Regions from separate parts of the Candidatus Chlorobium masyuteum genome, predicted to be linked through region 1. Evidence: riboswitches for the same ligand, from Rfam matches in the RefSeq annotation. Region 1 holds a riboswitch; the other holds the start of a gene.
What was found. Region 1 has a riboswitch for cobalamin ahead of G9409_RS08720 (vitamin B12-dependent ribonucleotide reductase). Riboswitches for the same ligand answer to the same signal wherever they lie in the genome.
Positions count from the first base shown of each region.

Region 1 (6,253 bases):
ACTGCTCGTTGACGCAAAAAATGAACAAGCAGAAGCCTTTTATCTACACCACGGTTTTATTCCCTGCATCGACCGCCTTCACACTCTCTTTTTACCACTGAGCACCATCAGCAAAATCTGACCTGTACCCGGATATAGTAGACGGAAAGAAAAATGAGAGTGGTAAAAAAAAGAAAAGTCAGGAAAGCTTTTTCAGCCATCCTGACTCTTTAATTCAAAATCCAGCATCCAAAATCAATCCTCTGATCGGGGGTGAACCTCGCTATACCGTCGTGAGCGGCTGAGAGCGAGGCGGAAGGAGCTCAGAAACCGGAATGTACACAGAGTACATGAGGATTTCGAGCACCGCCCAACGAGGCAATCGAGCCGCGCAACAGGTACAGTGAGGTTCAGGAGCAGCCGGTGGTCATGCCGCAATCCTCACAAACCTTGCACGTCCCGTTCTGCTTGACGCGCATGGAACCGCAGTTTTCGCACTGCTCGCCGGTATAGCCCTGAACCTTGGCCTGATAGACCTGGCTTTTGCGGGTTGAGGAGCCTTCTGAACTACTGTGAACAGCAAGGGCCGGCTCGGCAACAGGCGCATGACCGTTCGAGCCGCTAATGCCCTCGGCATCACCCTCATGCACCTCATCAACAGCTTTAACATGAACAAAATCCTTCCGGCCGAGATAGTCATAGCCGATTGAGCGGAAAACATAATCCAGAATGGAGGTGGAGTTCTTGATGGCATTATGGCCCTGAACCGCACCTGCCGGTTCAAAGCGGGTAAAGGTAAAGCTGTCCACCAGCTCTTCAAGCGGCATACCGTACTGCAGCGCTTTTGAAGCGAGCACGGCAAAACAGTTGAGGAGCCCCTTGAAGGAAGCGCCCTCCTTGTACATGTCGATAAAAACCTCACCGAGAGAGCCGTCCTGATACTCCCCTGTTCTGAGAAAGACCTTGTGTCCACCAACATAGGCTTCACGGATGTACCCCTTTCTGCGTTTCGGCAGATAGCGGCGCTCGGAGCGGTGATAGACCCGTTCAACAATCTGCTCCTGAACCTCTTTGGGACCCTTGGTCTCGTCAAGGCTCTCTTCGGTGCCAAGCATAATGACTTCGTCAAGATCCTGATAGCTGGAGCTGTTGAGCGGCTGGGAGAGCTTTGAACCGTCGCGGTAGACCGTAATAGCCTTGATCATATGCTGCCATGCCGAGGTGTAGACCTCACCGATTTCAGCCGTAGTGGCGGTAGAAGGCATGTTGACCGTTTTGGAGATCGCGCCTGAAATAAATGGCTGTACCGACGACATCATGCGCACATGGGCCATATGCTTGATATAGCGCTGACCTTTCTTGCCGCACCGGCTGGCGCAGTCAAAGACCGGCAGATGCTCCAGCTTCAGATGAGGAGCACCTTCGATGGTCATGGTGCCGCACACATAGTCATTGGCCAACTCGGCATCCTCCGGCGTAGCGCCGAGAGCCTGAAGCAGATCAAAGTCTGGATCGTTCAGCTGCTGATCACTGAAACCGAGCGAAGCGCAGAACTCCTCTCCGAGAATCCATTTGTTAAAGGCAAAACGGATATCAAAAACCGTTTCAAGCTGCGACTCGACCACGTCAATCTTCTCATCGCTGAAGCCGCGGGTTTTAAGCCACTGTCGGTTGATGGAGGGCGAACCGGCAAGCGTGCCATGCCCCTTGCAGTAGTGCTCAATGTCGTCAATCTGTGACGGGGTGTAACCGAGCCGTTCAAGCGCCTTGTGCACCGACTGATTGACAATCTTGAAGTAGCCGCCACCGGCCAGTTTCTTGAATTTGACAATAGCAAACTCCGGCTCAATTCCGGTCGTATCACAATCCATAACCAGTCCGATGGTGCCGGTAGGCGCAATCACGCTCACCTGGGCATTTCGGAAACCATACTTCTTGCCCTTCTGGAGCGCCTCATCCCAGATCTTTCCGGCAGCCTCGAAGAGCTCCTTAGGGCAGTACTCCGAATCAATACCGCGAGGGCTGACCGAAAGCCCCTCATACTCCTCTTCAGAGAGGTTGTGTGCTGCCCGGCGATGGTTGCGGATAACACGAAGCATATCCTTTGCATTTGCGCTGTGACCGGCAAAAGCTCCGAGGTCATGCGCCATCTCTGCCGAGGTGGCATAGGCCTGACCGGTCATGACCGATGCAATTGCACCGGCAAGGGCCAGCGCTTTTGGTGAATCGTAAGGGATGCCGAGCACCATCAGTACGGTGCCGAGATTGGCAAAACCAAGCCCGAGCGTTCTGTACTCGTAACTCAGGCGGGCAATCTCCTTTGAAGGAAAATGCGCCATCAGCACTGAAATTTCAAGGACGATAGTCCAGAGAGCTGAAGCGTGCTGCAGCTCACGGATCTTTACCTTGCCCGACTCCTCATCAATGAAATGGATAAGGTTGAGACTTGCAAGATTGCAGGCTGTGTCGTCAAGGAACATGTACTCCGAGCAGGGGTTGCTCGCATTGATCCGTCCGCTTGCCGGGCAGGTGTGCCACTCGTTGATCGTTGTATCGAACTGCAAGCCCGGATCGGCGCACTTCCATGCACTGAGCAGAATTTTCTCCCACAAATCACGCGCCTTTACTGCACGGACGTTCTTGCCGGTTGTACGCTGGCGAAGCTGCCAGATATCGTCATTCTCCACCGCCTTCATGAACTCGTTGGTCACCCTGACGGTATTGTTGGAGTTCTGGCCGCCGACCGTCTGGTAGGCTTCCGACTCATAATTGGAGTTATACTCATCAAAATCAAGCGTCGTGAATCCCTGTTCGACCAAAGCAAGCACCCGTATGATATAGCTCATCGGCACGGCCCTGCTGAGCGCATTCTGAATCAGGCGGTTGAGTGCCGGATTCTCCTTGCGGTCAGAACCGTTCAAAAGAGCCTCTTCAACAATGGCCTGCAGAAAACGGGAGCAGATTCTTGATCCGGCCACGAGCGAGGCAACCTTGTCCTCCTCCTTGGCCTTCCATTCGATAAATTTCTCCACATCCGGATGGTCGATATCGACAATAACCATCTTGGCTGCCCTGCGGGTTGTGCCGCCTGATTTTATAGCTCCGGCCGCAGAATCAAAAATCTTCAGAAAACTCATCAGACCCGACGAACTTCCGCCGCCACTCAGTTTTTCACCTCCCGAGCGAAGGTTGGAGTAGTTGGTACCCGAGCCGCTGCCGAACTTGAATACCCTCGCCTCACGAATCGCCAGATCGAAAATACCACCCTCATTGACCAGATCGTCACTGACCGACTGGATAAAACAGGCGTGAGCCTGCGGGCGGCTGTAGGCATCCTCGGACTCCTTCACCTCACGCGTTTCAGGATCAACATGGTAGTGACCCTGTGCAGGCCCGGTCGTGCCATAGGCAAAATTAAGGCCTGTATTGAACCACTGCGGAGAGTTGGGTGCGCCCATCTGCTTGAGAATCATGAAAGCGACCTCATCATAAAAGGTCTGGGCATCTTCCGCTGTATCAAAATATCTGTTTTTCTCACCCCAATCCTTCCAGCACCCTGCCAGACGATGAACAACCTCCCTGATGGAGTGCTCACTGCCGGTCACAGGATGCCCTTCGGCATCAAGAATAATTTCGCCATTTTCGTCCCGCTGGGGCACCCCGGTTTTGCGGAAATATTTCTGTGCAAGAATATCTGCGGCAACCTGCGACCACTGTTTCGGCACCTCGATATCGGTCATTTCAAACACTTTCGAACCGTCCGGATTCCGCAGAACCGAAGAGCGTGTCGTGTATTCAAACCTGTCGAAAACATTTTCGCCGGGACTGGTGAACAGACGGGAAATTTTCATAGAGATTCTCCAGTATCAGTATTGATATGTGACTGTATAAATAATTATATAATTATAACTTAGCGGACTTGCGCCCTCAATGACACTCTCTGCTCGATATCAGATTTTCCAATAAAGTTTAATATAACATTTATCGAAAAAGATGGCTATTCGAGACAATTTCTCTGTTTTTTTTCCCTTCTTTCCTGTGAAAAAATGCAAGGTTTATTGCCTGACTTTGATCCCGAAGTCAAATGGCAATATCTTTCCGGCAGGTCTCCTGACTATCAACGGTTTTCTGCCCTTTCGGCAGGCGTTCAATGTGGAAAAAGCCTTCCCCCGTCTCTCCGGTGGTAACATCTCGGATAACGACGTGGCTTGATCCTGCTGAATAGAAAATGAACAAACTGGGTTGTTTGCCTCCCCTCTCCAGCGAACCGTTTTTCAGTTGCGGGTACAGTGTACGAATCTCACGTACTTCCCTATTATCCGGACCATTTCAAGTCCGGCACCAGAAAAAAAGAACTGATAACAGTGTACTGTTTTTTTCCCTCGCTTTCAACCGCAAAAGAGGGTAATCTTCATTTTTCGCGATCTCCGGAAAAAACAGAGTCAGATAAAAGATCGGGACGACACTACAGCAAATCACAAATTTTTAACAGGAATATCACCAAGCACAGCAACAAGCAGATCCCAGAATTTCCCGACAGAGGGAATATGCACCTTCTCATCCGGAGAGTGCGGGTAGCGAATGGTGGGACCAAAAGAGATCATATCAAGTGCAGGGTATGCGCCTCCTATAATACCGCACTCAAGACCCGCATGAACCGCACTCGTCACAGGAATCTTCCCGAACTTCTTCTGAAATAGATCCTGCATGATCTTCAGAATCGGCGACTCAGGATCCGGTTTCCAGCCGGGATAGCCTCCGTCAACCACCGAACCCGCCCCTGCAAGATCAAAAAGAGCCGTGATCATGTGCTCAAGATCGACTTTCGCCGAATCAACCGAACTTCTGACGAGAGAGTCAACAGCAATTGTGCCGTTCCCGGATTTCACCATGGCAAGATTATTGGAGGTTTCAACAAGACCCTCCATCTCACTGCTCATTCGCATAACGCCATTCGGACAGGCATAGATGGCCTTCATCAATCTGAGAAACACTGCCGGTTCAATAGCCGTTTCGGGGAGAGAAACAGAAACCACTTCAATCTGCAGGGCTGGTTCAACCGCTCGCAGCTCATCTTGTATGGTGCCCCTCAAAACAGAGAGTCGGTCAAGAAAAGCAGCCGCCGTTACTTCGGGAACAGCAGCAACGGCAAAGGATTCACGAGGGATGGCATTACGCAGACTTCCCCCGTCAATGGATATAAGCTGCAAACCATACCCGATATGGCCTTCATAGAGAATCCGGTTCATGATCTTGTTGGCATTACCACGGCCCAGATGGATATCCACACCGCTGTGGCCGCCCATCAAGCCGGTTACGCTGATCCTGAAGCCCTGGTAGTCCTCCGATAGAGCGTGTTCAGTGTAGTTGAAAGTTGAGGTTACGTTGACACCTCCGGCGCAGCCGATAAAGAGCTCCCCATCATCCTCCGAATCAAGATTCATGAGAATCTCACCCTTCAGCACTCCGGGTTTCAGACCCATTGCCCCGCTCATCCCGGCCTCCTCGTTGCTGGTAAAGAGCGCTTCAATAGGACCATGCTTTAGCGTTGTAGACTCAAGCACGGCCATCGCTACCGCAACCCCGACACCATTGTCAGCACCAAGTGTGGTGCCATCGGCCCGCACCCACTCGCCATCAATAATGGTCTCAATCGGATCTTTTGCAAAATCATGGCTCTTTCCGGTGTTCTTCTGCGGCACCATATCCAGATGAGCCTGCAGAATCACCCCCTTCCGGTTCTCCAGTCCCGAAGTGGCCGGCTTGCGGATAATGACATTGTCAGCATCATCCACAATACTCTCAAGGCCGAGGTTGCGACCGAATGCCGTCATGAATTCACGAATCTTCTCCTCATGGCCCGAAGGCCGGGGAATACGGGTCAGGCTCTGAAAATGCCTCCAAACCTCATGCGGGCTCAACCCTGAAATATCGTTGTTCATAAAATGTATTGTTGTTGGAGGGCAGAACCCTCATTTTCCGGGAGCGCCGAGATCCAGCTCGGCATAAGGTTTGTAATACTATCATAACAGGCGACAACTTGTTCATTTTTTTCAGGTTACCCGATAGATCAGTCTCCAATATCAATCGCTCTGCATACATATTAATCCCCTGACCATATTGAGTTTATTACAGCTCTGCACCAAAACCACTCAATACCTCTGCATATCTGCTATTCGTGAAAATATACATCAGTAGAGGTTGCCGACAAAAACAGGAAAACTGAAATTGATTGCCGGGAACATGGTTCCCAAGCTCTGTAGACTCAAAGAAG
Region 1 is NZ_JAAORA010000004.1:144,984-151,236, forward strand. It holds gene G9409_RS08715 (GNAT family N-acetyltransferase) at 1-121, shown strand, start outside; gene G9409_RS08720 (vitamin B12-dependent ribonucleotide reductase) at 390-3,830, opposite strand; cobalamin riboswitch at 4,063-4,340, opposite strand; gene G9409_RS08725 (aminoacyl-histidine dipeptidase) at 4,455-5,921, opposite strand.

Region 2 (8,972 bases), on a different contig from region 1:
CACAATGCGGTACTCTTCAATCTTGGCCAGAACTATCTTGAACACGGTAATCGCCAAAAAGGTATGGAGGTCTATTCCCGTCTGAAAGAGCTGAATCAGGATCTTGCCCAGCAATTCTATAACAATTTCAGCAAGCTGATGTTTTTTAAAACCGCGATGCGGTAAAGGGCAGCTCATAAAAGGGAGTTGTCATGAATCACCTGAACAATTTATGTGTAGTGATTTTTCAATCAAGCAGGTCAACAGAGGAACAGAAAGATGACTACTCTATCCATCAGAAAGCATAGCGTACTCCGCACCATGATCAGATGCATAGGCTTGTTGGCACTGTTGCTTATGCCTTCAGAACTTCGGGCGGCACCGATGCCCTCGGAATTGAGGATTGATTATGCCGATTACAATCCGCTCAGTTACGTCCTGAAAAAATTCGGTTGGCTGGAAAAGGAGTTTGAAGCAGACCATGTTGCTGTCCGGTGGATATTCAGCGAAGGGAGTAATCAGGGGCTTGATTTTCTGACAAACGGCAGTGTAGATTTTGCCTCCACGTCAGCGCTGCCCAGTCTGATCTCAAAAGCAAAAGGAAGTCCGATCAAGGCGGTCTATATCTTTTCGCATCCTGACTGGATTTCACTGGTAGTTAATCGTGATTCTCCCATTAAATCGGTCCGTGGCCTAAAGGGTAAAAAGATTGCAGCAACGCCTGTTACTGAACCCTATTTTTTTCTGCTCCGGGCGTTGCATGAGGTTGGTTTACAGAAAAGTGATGTAATAATTCTTCCCCTGAATCATAAGCAGGGGCGTATTGCACTTGAAACAAATAAAGTTGATGCATGGGCCGGCATTGATCCTTACGGCATTTCAAGTCAACTGGAGAGCGGAAGTCGTGTGATCTACCGTAACGAGGCATTCAACAGTAATGGTTTTTTGACCATAACAGAGCCATTTGCAGTCAGATACCCGGACGTGGTCTCACGGGTCATCAGAATATATGAAAGAGTACGCAAGTGGGCGGTAACCCATCCTGATGATCTGGCGGTGATCTACTCTGATGAATCCGGAATCTCCCTGCCGATTGCGAAGGTGACCCTCAGCAAGGTTGATCTTTCCCGTCCGGTTCCGGCAATGGAAGACATCATCCATCTGAGGGAAGCCGTACCCGTTCTGGTGAAGGAGAAGATGGTCAGTGACAGCAGTGTAGCCAACAAGGTGATTGACGATCTGGTTGATCCCGCTTTTCTTCCGGGCAAATAACACCGATGCTGAAAGAGTGCGGTTAAGGCGCAACCGGAAAAGAGTAGGTGCATAAAAATTCTTGCGAAAAGCTGCCTCTCAGGCAAAATGAGGCAGCTTTTTTTATTCTACAGAACCCGATGGGCGACCCTGGTACCGGAGCAACTCACTCATGGAGCTGGAGCCAACACCTCTTATGCTTGTAAAGTAAATATGTCAGGACAATCTCTCCTTATAATTTGTGCTGCTACTATTTGATTATCTGAAGCGTTATTACTGGTATAGATGAAATCATCCGTTTAAAATCATCATGGGAATCAATTCCCTTACATACCTCCAGCGCATTCCGGTCTCCATTGAGGAGGCCTGGGCTTTTTTCTCCAATCCAGCTAATCTGTCAAAAATCACTCCTCCTGAAATGATGGTCACCATAACCAGCGGAACGGGTGAAAATCGCATATATGAGGGCATGATCATTACCTACACCCTCTATCCCTTCATGATGATTCCCGTCCAGTGGGAAACAGAGATCACCATGGTATCGAAACCCTATTTTTTTGAAGATGTCCAGAATTCCGGCCCATATGAGTACTGGCATCATCGTCACGCTTTCAGAGAGGTTCCCGGCGGTGTTGAGATGGTGGACTCTCTTGAGTACGCCCTGCCGATGGGATTGTTTGGTGAGTTCGTCAACACGCTGATTGTTTCCCGGCGACTTGAGGAGGTGTTCAGGTACAGAAGAGAGCGGATTGAGGAGATTTTAGGACGATTATAAGCAGCGTAAAACATTACCGATGATGCCGCACAATTACGCTGTGATATTGCGTAAATGATACATGAAACCGAATATTCCGGATTGATGAAGTTTGTTTCTTTGTCGGGAATTTCTTATCTATGTGGCATTACAACTGTTCTTTCGTCGTAGCTGGTGCCGGCTTAAAAGCCGGAGAATAGGGAATTACGTGAAAATCGTAAACTGTACCCGCAACTGTACAACGGTAACCGCAACAAGCGAGGCATGGCCACATGCTCACGCTCTTTGTGGCAGTTTCAGGTCACTGCATGTTCTCCTCCAGGGGGAACGGCGGGAAGGCCGGAGCAGATTGAGACCGTGATAGTCAGGAGACCTGCCAGTTATTATTTGCATTACAAGATCGGACTACGGGTTATAGTCGGGGCAAAGCTGTACTTCTTTTGCATTGCTCACCGCTTGATCTTTTTGCACAGCATTTTTTGATATTCCCGAACCGTTAAGCATCATTGAACGGTTGTCACTCTCTTGAAGTCAAAAAACCTGTTGCGGAAATCTTGAGCAGACAGTGTCGATTTCGGTTACATGCCGCCTTTGAAAGACCCCTGTCAGTTTACTTCTATAAAACTGAAAACAGGTTTACACCTTCAATGAACAAAAAAGTATTTCTCGTGGTGATGGCCGCTCTTTTGAGCAGCAAAGGTCTGCTTGCTGATGAACAGCCAAAACACTTTACCGGTGAGGAGACGGTTGTTACGGCCACAAAAACCATCAACTCAATCAGTAACGCCGGAGGTGCATCGGTAACGGTCATTACTTCGGCTGAGATCCGGGCTTCCGGAAAGCACACGGTAGAAGATCTGCTCAAAGGTGTAGCGGGTATTGATGTTTCCGCTAACGGTGGACCAGGCTCCATGACATCGCTCTTTATTCGCGGGGGTGATGCCAAAAACACGCTTGTACTGATTGACGGAGTTCCGGTCAACGATCCGGCTACGACAAACCGTACGGCAAGCCTCTCCAACCTTACACTCGACAATGTTGAAAAGATTGAGGTTGTCCGAGGCTCGCTCAGTGTGCTCTACGGAAGCAATGCCACTGCCGGAGTTATCAATATCCTGACCAAAAAAGGCGATGGCCCCATGAAATCCTATGCCGGTATCGAAGGGGGAGCATACGGGACGTATAAAATCAACGGGGGCGTGAGCGGAAAAACCGGTAAATCGGCATATGCGCTCTCACTTGCCCGACTGAAGTCAGACGGATTTTCCTTTGCCGACGACCGCAATCCGCGTATTCCGCACAGCGGCAATACCAGTGAACATGACGGCTATGAAAACACGACACTCTCCGGATCCTACTCCTATGAGCTGGCAGCCTCATCGGTTCTTGAAACCACCTTTCGCTATACTGACGCTTCGGTACGGTATGATGAGTCGGCCAACGGCTATACCGGTGACCGGTTTACCTATGTGTGGCCATCCTATGTAGCAAATCCCGCCGGTCTGAAGGAGCAGCATAATGACAGCCGTCAGTATGTCGGAAGGGTTGCCTATAAAAATTGCGGCAAGGTAATCGGAAACACGCTATTCGTGCAGTTCACCAATGAGGAGAGAACCGATTTCGATAACGACGGCGTAAAAACAAACACCTTCACCGGCAAGATGCAGGAGATCGGCTGGCAGGGCGATATGCAGGTTACTGACGCCAATATGCTGACAATTGGTTTATCCGGCAAAAATGAGAGTATGAACTATCATGACTTTGTCTGGGGAGCACCCCTGATCGACAGGTCGGTACTTTCGGGAAATATCTGGCTGCAGGATCAATGGAGTGTTGATAATCTGAAACTGGTAGCGGGAGTCCGGTATGAGGATAATGAGATTTTCGGCAGTAAGGTTACGGCAAGGGTAGCGCCGTCATACAGAATCGGCGAAACCGTTCTGAAGGCAAGTTACGGTACCGGTTTTCTTGCCCCCTCGCTCTATCAGCTCTATTCGGATTACGGCTCGGAAACCCTCAAACCTGAAACAAGCACCGGCATTGATGCCGGAGTCGAACATCGCTTTCGTGATAACCTCCGGGCCGGGATTACCTGGTTCCGATCGGTCTATGACGACAGAATTGATTTTGATATGGTAACATGGAAATATGCCCAGGTTGCCGGAACATCCAAATCACGGGGCATTGAGAGTTTTATTGAATGGCAGCCGCTTCAGGCCCTTCAGCTCGCCATGAATTATACCCATAACAAAACCGAAGACCCTCTGGGTGTACAGCTGGTGCGTCGTCCTGAAAACAAGGTTGGCATCTCCGGCAGATACCGCATCGGCAAATCAGCCGCATTTGGTGCCGGCATGCAGTGGGTCGATGAACGAAAAGAGGTTGCATCAGCAAAGGATAGCAGCGGAACAGCTGTCGGCAAGCTTCCGGACTATTTCCTCCTGAACCTGAACGGATCATACAATCTGTCCGAAAAGGTCGAATTATACGGACGCATCGACAATGTATTCAATACCTGGTACGAAGAGGCCTGGGGTTACGCAACTCCGGGAAGGTCGGCCTATGCAGGAGTCAAGATTGCCTTTTAATGAGCACCTCTATAAATCTGTTACGCGATCCGATTGCTTCGTTGGTCGGTGCTCGAAATCCTCAAGTACTCCTTGTACATTCCGGTTTCTGCGCTCCGTCCGCCTCGCACTCAAACCGCTCACGACGATTTATAGAGGAGCTCTAATGCGCTAATGCAGGGAAAAACAGGATTAAATCAATAACCAATGTATAGTTATGAATATGACCATTAGCGAACAGGAAAGGGAGGCACTCTACAAGGTCATCTACAACCGGAGGGACGTGCGGGGGCAGTTTCTTGCAAACCCTGTACCGGAAGAGGTAATCTCGCGGCTTCTTGACGCGGCTCACCATGCGCCGAGTGTCGGATTTATGCAGCCCTGGGATTTTATTGTTGTCAAGGATCGTGCTGTTCGCCGCAAAGTCAGGGATGGTTTTGAGGTTGCTCACGCCGAAGCTGCGGCAATGTTCAGCGAAGAGAAGCAGGAGCAGTATCGCTCGTTCAAGCTGGAGGGGATTATGGAATCCCCTCTTGGCATCTGCATCACCTGCGACCGAACGCGCAGCGGGGAGGTGGTGATCGGCCGCACAGCAAACCCGGAGATGGATCTCTACAGCTCGGTCTGTGCCGTGCAGAACCTCTGGCTTGCGGCAAGGGCGGAAAACCTCGGTGTCGGCTGGGTCAGTATCATACATAACGACCATATCCGTGAAGTACTCGGTATTCCGGAGCATATTGTCCCGGTTGCCTGGCTCTGTGTCGGCTATGTAAGCTTTTTTCATGAAACACCGGAACTTGAGCAGGCTGGCTGGCTGCCGAGAATGGAGCTTGACTCACTGGTTCATTACGAAACATGGTAAAAGCTGAAAACAAATCAAGTGCCCTTGCAATTTTTGGCACAGCTTCAGATGTCGGCAAAAGCATTGTAGCAACCGCCCTCTGCCGGATATTCAGCAATGCCGGTATTGATGTCGCCCCGTTCAAGGCGCAGAACATGTCGAATAACTCCGGCGTTACCCATGACGGCTTCGAAATCGGACGCGCCCAGATAGCCCAGGCTGAAGCCGCACGTGTTGCCCCCTCCGCCGATATGAATCCGGTACTGCTGAAACCCAACTCCGATACCGGGGCCCAGGTTGTGCTTCAGGGGAAGGTGTGCACCGACCGGACGGCCAGAGAGTATTTCGGCGACACCAAACGGTGGTCTGAAGCTGCATTTGAGAGTCTTGAGCGGTTGATGATGAAGCATGAGCTGGTCGTGATCGAAGGAGCCGGATCCTGTGCGGAGATGAATCTCTACGAAAGGGATTTTGTTAATTTCAAAACTGCACGAAGGGCAAAAGCATCGGTCATTCTTGTTGCCGATATTGACAGGGGAGGCGTCTTTGCGCAGGTTGCCGGAACACTCGCCATTATTCCGCCAGAAGACCGGGCTCTGGTAAAAGGGGTTATCATTAACCGCTTTCGGGGAGATATCTCCCTCTTCCGCGATGGCGTTGCCATGCTTGAAGCTATGACCGGCGTTCCGGTTCTCGGTGTTATTCCTTACTTCAGGGGGTTCAGCATTGATGCCGAAGATGCCGTACCCCTCTCCTCCAAAGTTGATCCGGCGGGAGCTCCTTCCCCTGATAAGATCGGCGTTGCCGCAATCTATTTTCCGCACATCTCCAATTTTACCGATCTGTCGCCGCTGGAGCATGATTCGAGGGTTGAGCTGCACTACCTCCACTACCCGAGATCCCTGAAGGGGTACAAGGCGCTCATTCTTCCCGGTTCGAAAAATGTGCGTGGCGATCTTGGCTGGCTCCTCTCTCTGGGATGGGAGAGTGAAATCCGGAAATTCAGGGAGGAGGGGGGAGTCATCATGGGTATCTGCGGCGGCTACCAGATGCTTGGAAACTCGATTGCCGACCCTCATGGTGTTGAAGGCACTCCCGGAACGGCACGGGCTCTCGGCTATCTTGATGTTGAAACCGTGCTTGAGAAGGATAAATGCCTTGCAAACGCAAAAGGAACCATTGTCGACGGCAATATCCCGGCTTCAGGATACGAAATCCATATGGGAAGAAGCACCGTTTCGGGTGCATGCAGACCGTTTATCCGGCTCTCGGAGCGGAACAATAATCCGGAAAATGATCTTGACGGGGCAGTAAGTTGTGATGGAAAGGTGTTTGGAACCTATTTTCATGGTATTTTCAGTGAAAGAGGGGTAAAGGAGTGGTTTCTTCTCCGCTCTCAGCCCTCCTGCCAGCCGCAAGGGCAGGAGAGTGATGTGAGTGTGGAGAGTTATGAGCGTCTTGCCGGACACTTCACCCTGCATCTTGATCTTGACAAGGTTTTCAGCATTATTGATCGGTCACAACCATGAAAACACTCTTTCATCACGAGCACGGTGGTGCACGGGCAGGCAAAGAGAGAGCCGAGGGTCGCGAGGTGCTTGACTTCAGTGTCAATATCAGTCCGCTCGTTCCGCCAATCGGAGAACTTTCGTTTGATGATATGCAGCCCCGACACTACCCCTCAATTGATGGTCGCGGTGTACGGCGTTTTTATGCGGATAAATTCGAACTTAACCCGGCTTCGGTCCTTCCGCTGAACGGTGCCATTGAAGGGATCTACCTCGTTCCGCGTGCACTTTGCATCCGTCGTCTTCTCCTGCTCTCGCCCTCTTTTTATGACTATGAGCGGGCAGGAAGAGTTGCCGGTGCCGAGATCAGCTATATTCATCTGGAGAGAGAGAACCGATTTCGTTTGCCGGGCATTGAAGAACTTGCCGCTGCGCTTGCAGAGGCCGATGCTTTTTTTGCGGCAAATCCCAATAATCCAACCGGAACCAAACTCCCCCCGGAAATTATAATGGCCCTTGCAAGCCGTTTTCCTGATAAATGGTTTATTGTCGATGAGGCATTTATCCAGTTTACTGCTGCCTTTCCGGATAACTCCCTCATGGGGAAGGTGCATGCACTGAAAAATGTTATTGTCATTCACTCGCTCACAAAATTCTATGCCCTGCCCGGTTTGAGGCTTGGGGCGGTTGTTGCACATCCGGAAATCATTTGCCATCTGCTCGACTACAAGGAGCCCTGGACGGTCAATTCAGCTGCTGAATCGGTCGCAGTAAAACTTTTGGAGTGCAACGGATTTGACCGGGAGCTTCGTGAGCTGATTTTCAGGGAGAGAACAAGAGTTGCTGCCGCTCTCTCTGAAATCGAAGGGCTGCATCTCTATGGCGGCAGGGCCAACTTCTTTCTTGCCCAGTGGCAGAGAGGTGTTTCGCTGGACGAACTGCTGGAGTATCTTCGCTCGGTCGGGATTCATGTCAGGGACTGCCGGAATTTTGCCGGGCTTGAGGTTAACTATTTCCGTTTTGCCATTATGTTGCCGGAAGAGAATAACCGTCTTCTGGCAGCTGTACGGGGTGCCGCCGGATTAAACAGGGAGAACTGAGTTGACTGACGCACTTCCGGAAGCCCTTGTAGCTTCAGCATTCCTGCTTGACCTCTCACTGGGTGACCCGCGATGGATGCCGCATCCGGTGAGGGGGATAGGCTGGTTTGCGCTCCGCCTTGAATCCCTGATGCGTCGCTCACCCCTCCCGTTACGGGTTACCGGTATAACAACCGTAATTGCTGTTGTCGGAGCCTCTGCCGGAACAGCTTGGCTCCTGATCACTTGTGCTGTAAAACTGCATCCTCTCGGTGGAGCTGCCATGAGCATCTACCTGCTCTACACCTCATTTGCCGTTCGCGATCTTGGCGATCATGCCGCCGCGGTAGAGCGGGCGCTTATAGCCGGTGATATTAACGAAGCACGCCGAAAGGTATCCTGTATAGTCGGACGCGATACGCAGGAGATGAACGCAGGCGGGATTGCTCTTGCAGCTACGGAGAGTGTGGCGGAGAACAGTGTTGACGGCGTGACCGCGCCGCTCTTCTATGCGCTGCTCCTCGGCCCGGTCGGGGCAATCGCCTACAAGGCAGTCAACACCCTCGACTCCACTTTCGGCTATAAAAACGAGCGCTATCTTGCGTTCGGATGGGCATCGGCAAAGCTCGATGACCTTGCCAACTGGCTTCCGGCAAGAGTAACGGTACTCTTCATCATGTTCGGGGCAGCTTTCAATAAACTCAGGGTTTTTGATATCTTTCCTGCTGTCCGGAAAAGCGCTAAACTGCACGCAAGTCCGAACGCCGGTTATCCTGAAGCAGCCTTTGCCGGAGCGCTTGGTGTTCAGTTCGGAGGTCCAAGGTCTTACGGTGGAGAGCTGCACCATGCGCCGATTCTCGGAGTTAAAACGGGGGAGTGCACCCCCCGGACAATCCGCCAAAGCATAACCCTGATGCGCACAACCGCGATTATCTTTCTTTTGTGCGGGATCGGAATCAGGATATTGTTGACCCACACAACACCAATCGAAAT
Region 2 is NZ_JAAORA010000003.1:98,053-107,024, forward strand. It holds gene G9409_RS07175 (tetratricopeptide repeat-containing S1 family peptidase) at 1-165, shown strand, start outside; gene G9409_RS07180 (aliphatic sulfonate ABC transporter substrate-binding protein) at 259-1,251, shown strand; gene G9409_RS07185 (SRPBCC family protein) at 1,541-2,005, shown strand; cobalamin riboswitch at 2,140-2,379, shown strand; gene G9409_RS07190 (TonB-dependent receptor plug domain-containing protein) at 2,632-4,572, shown strand; gene bluB (5,6-dimethylbenzimidazole synthase) at 4,769-5,413, shown strand; gene G9409_RS07200 (cobyric acid synthase) at 5,407-6,921, shown strand; gene cobD (threonine-phosphate decarboxylase CobD) at 6,918-8,000, shown strand; gene cbiB (adenosylcobinamide-phosphate synthase CbiB) at 8,002-8,972, shown strand, end outside.
Region 2: another riboswitch for cobalamin. It lies ahead of G9409_RS07190 (TonB-dependent receptor plug domain-containing protein); the one in region 1 lies ahead of G9409_RS08720 (vitamin B12-dependent ribonucleotide reductase).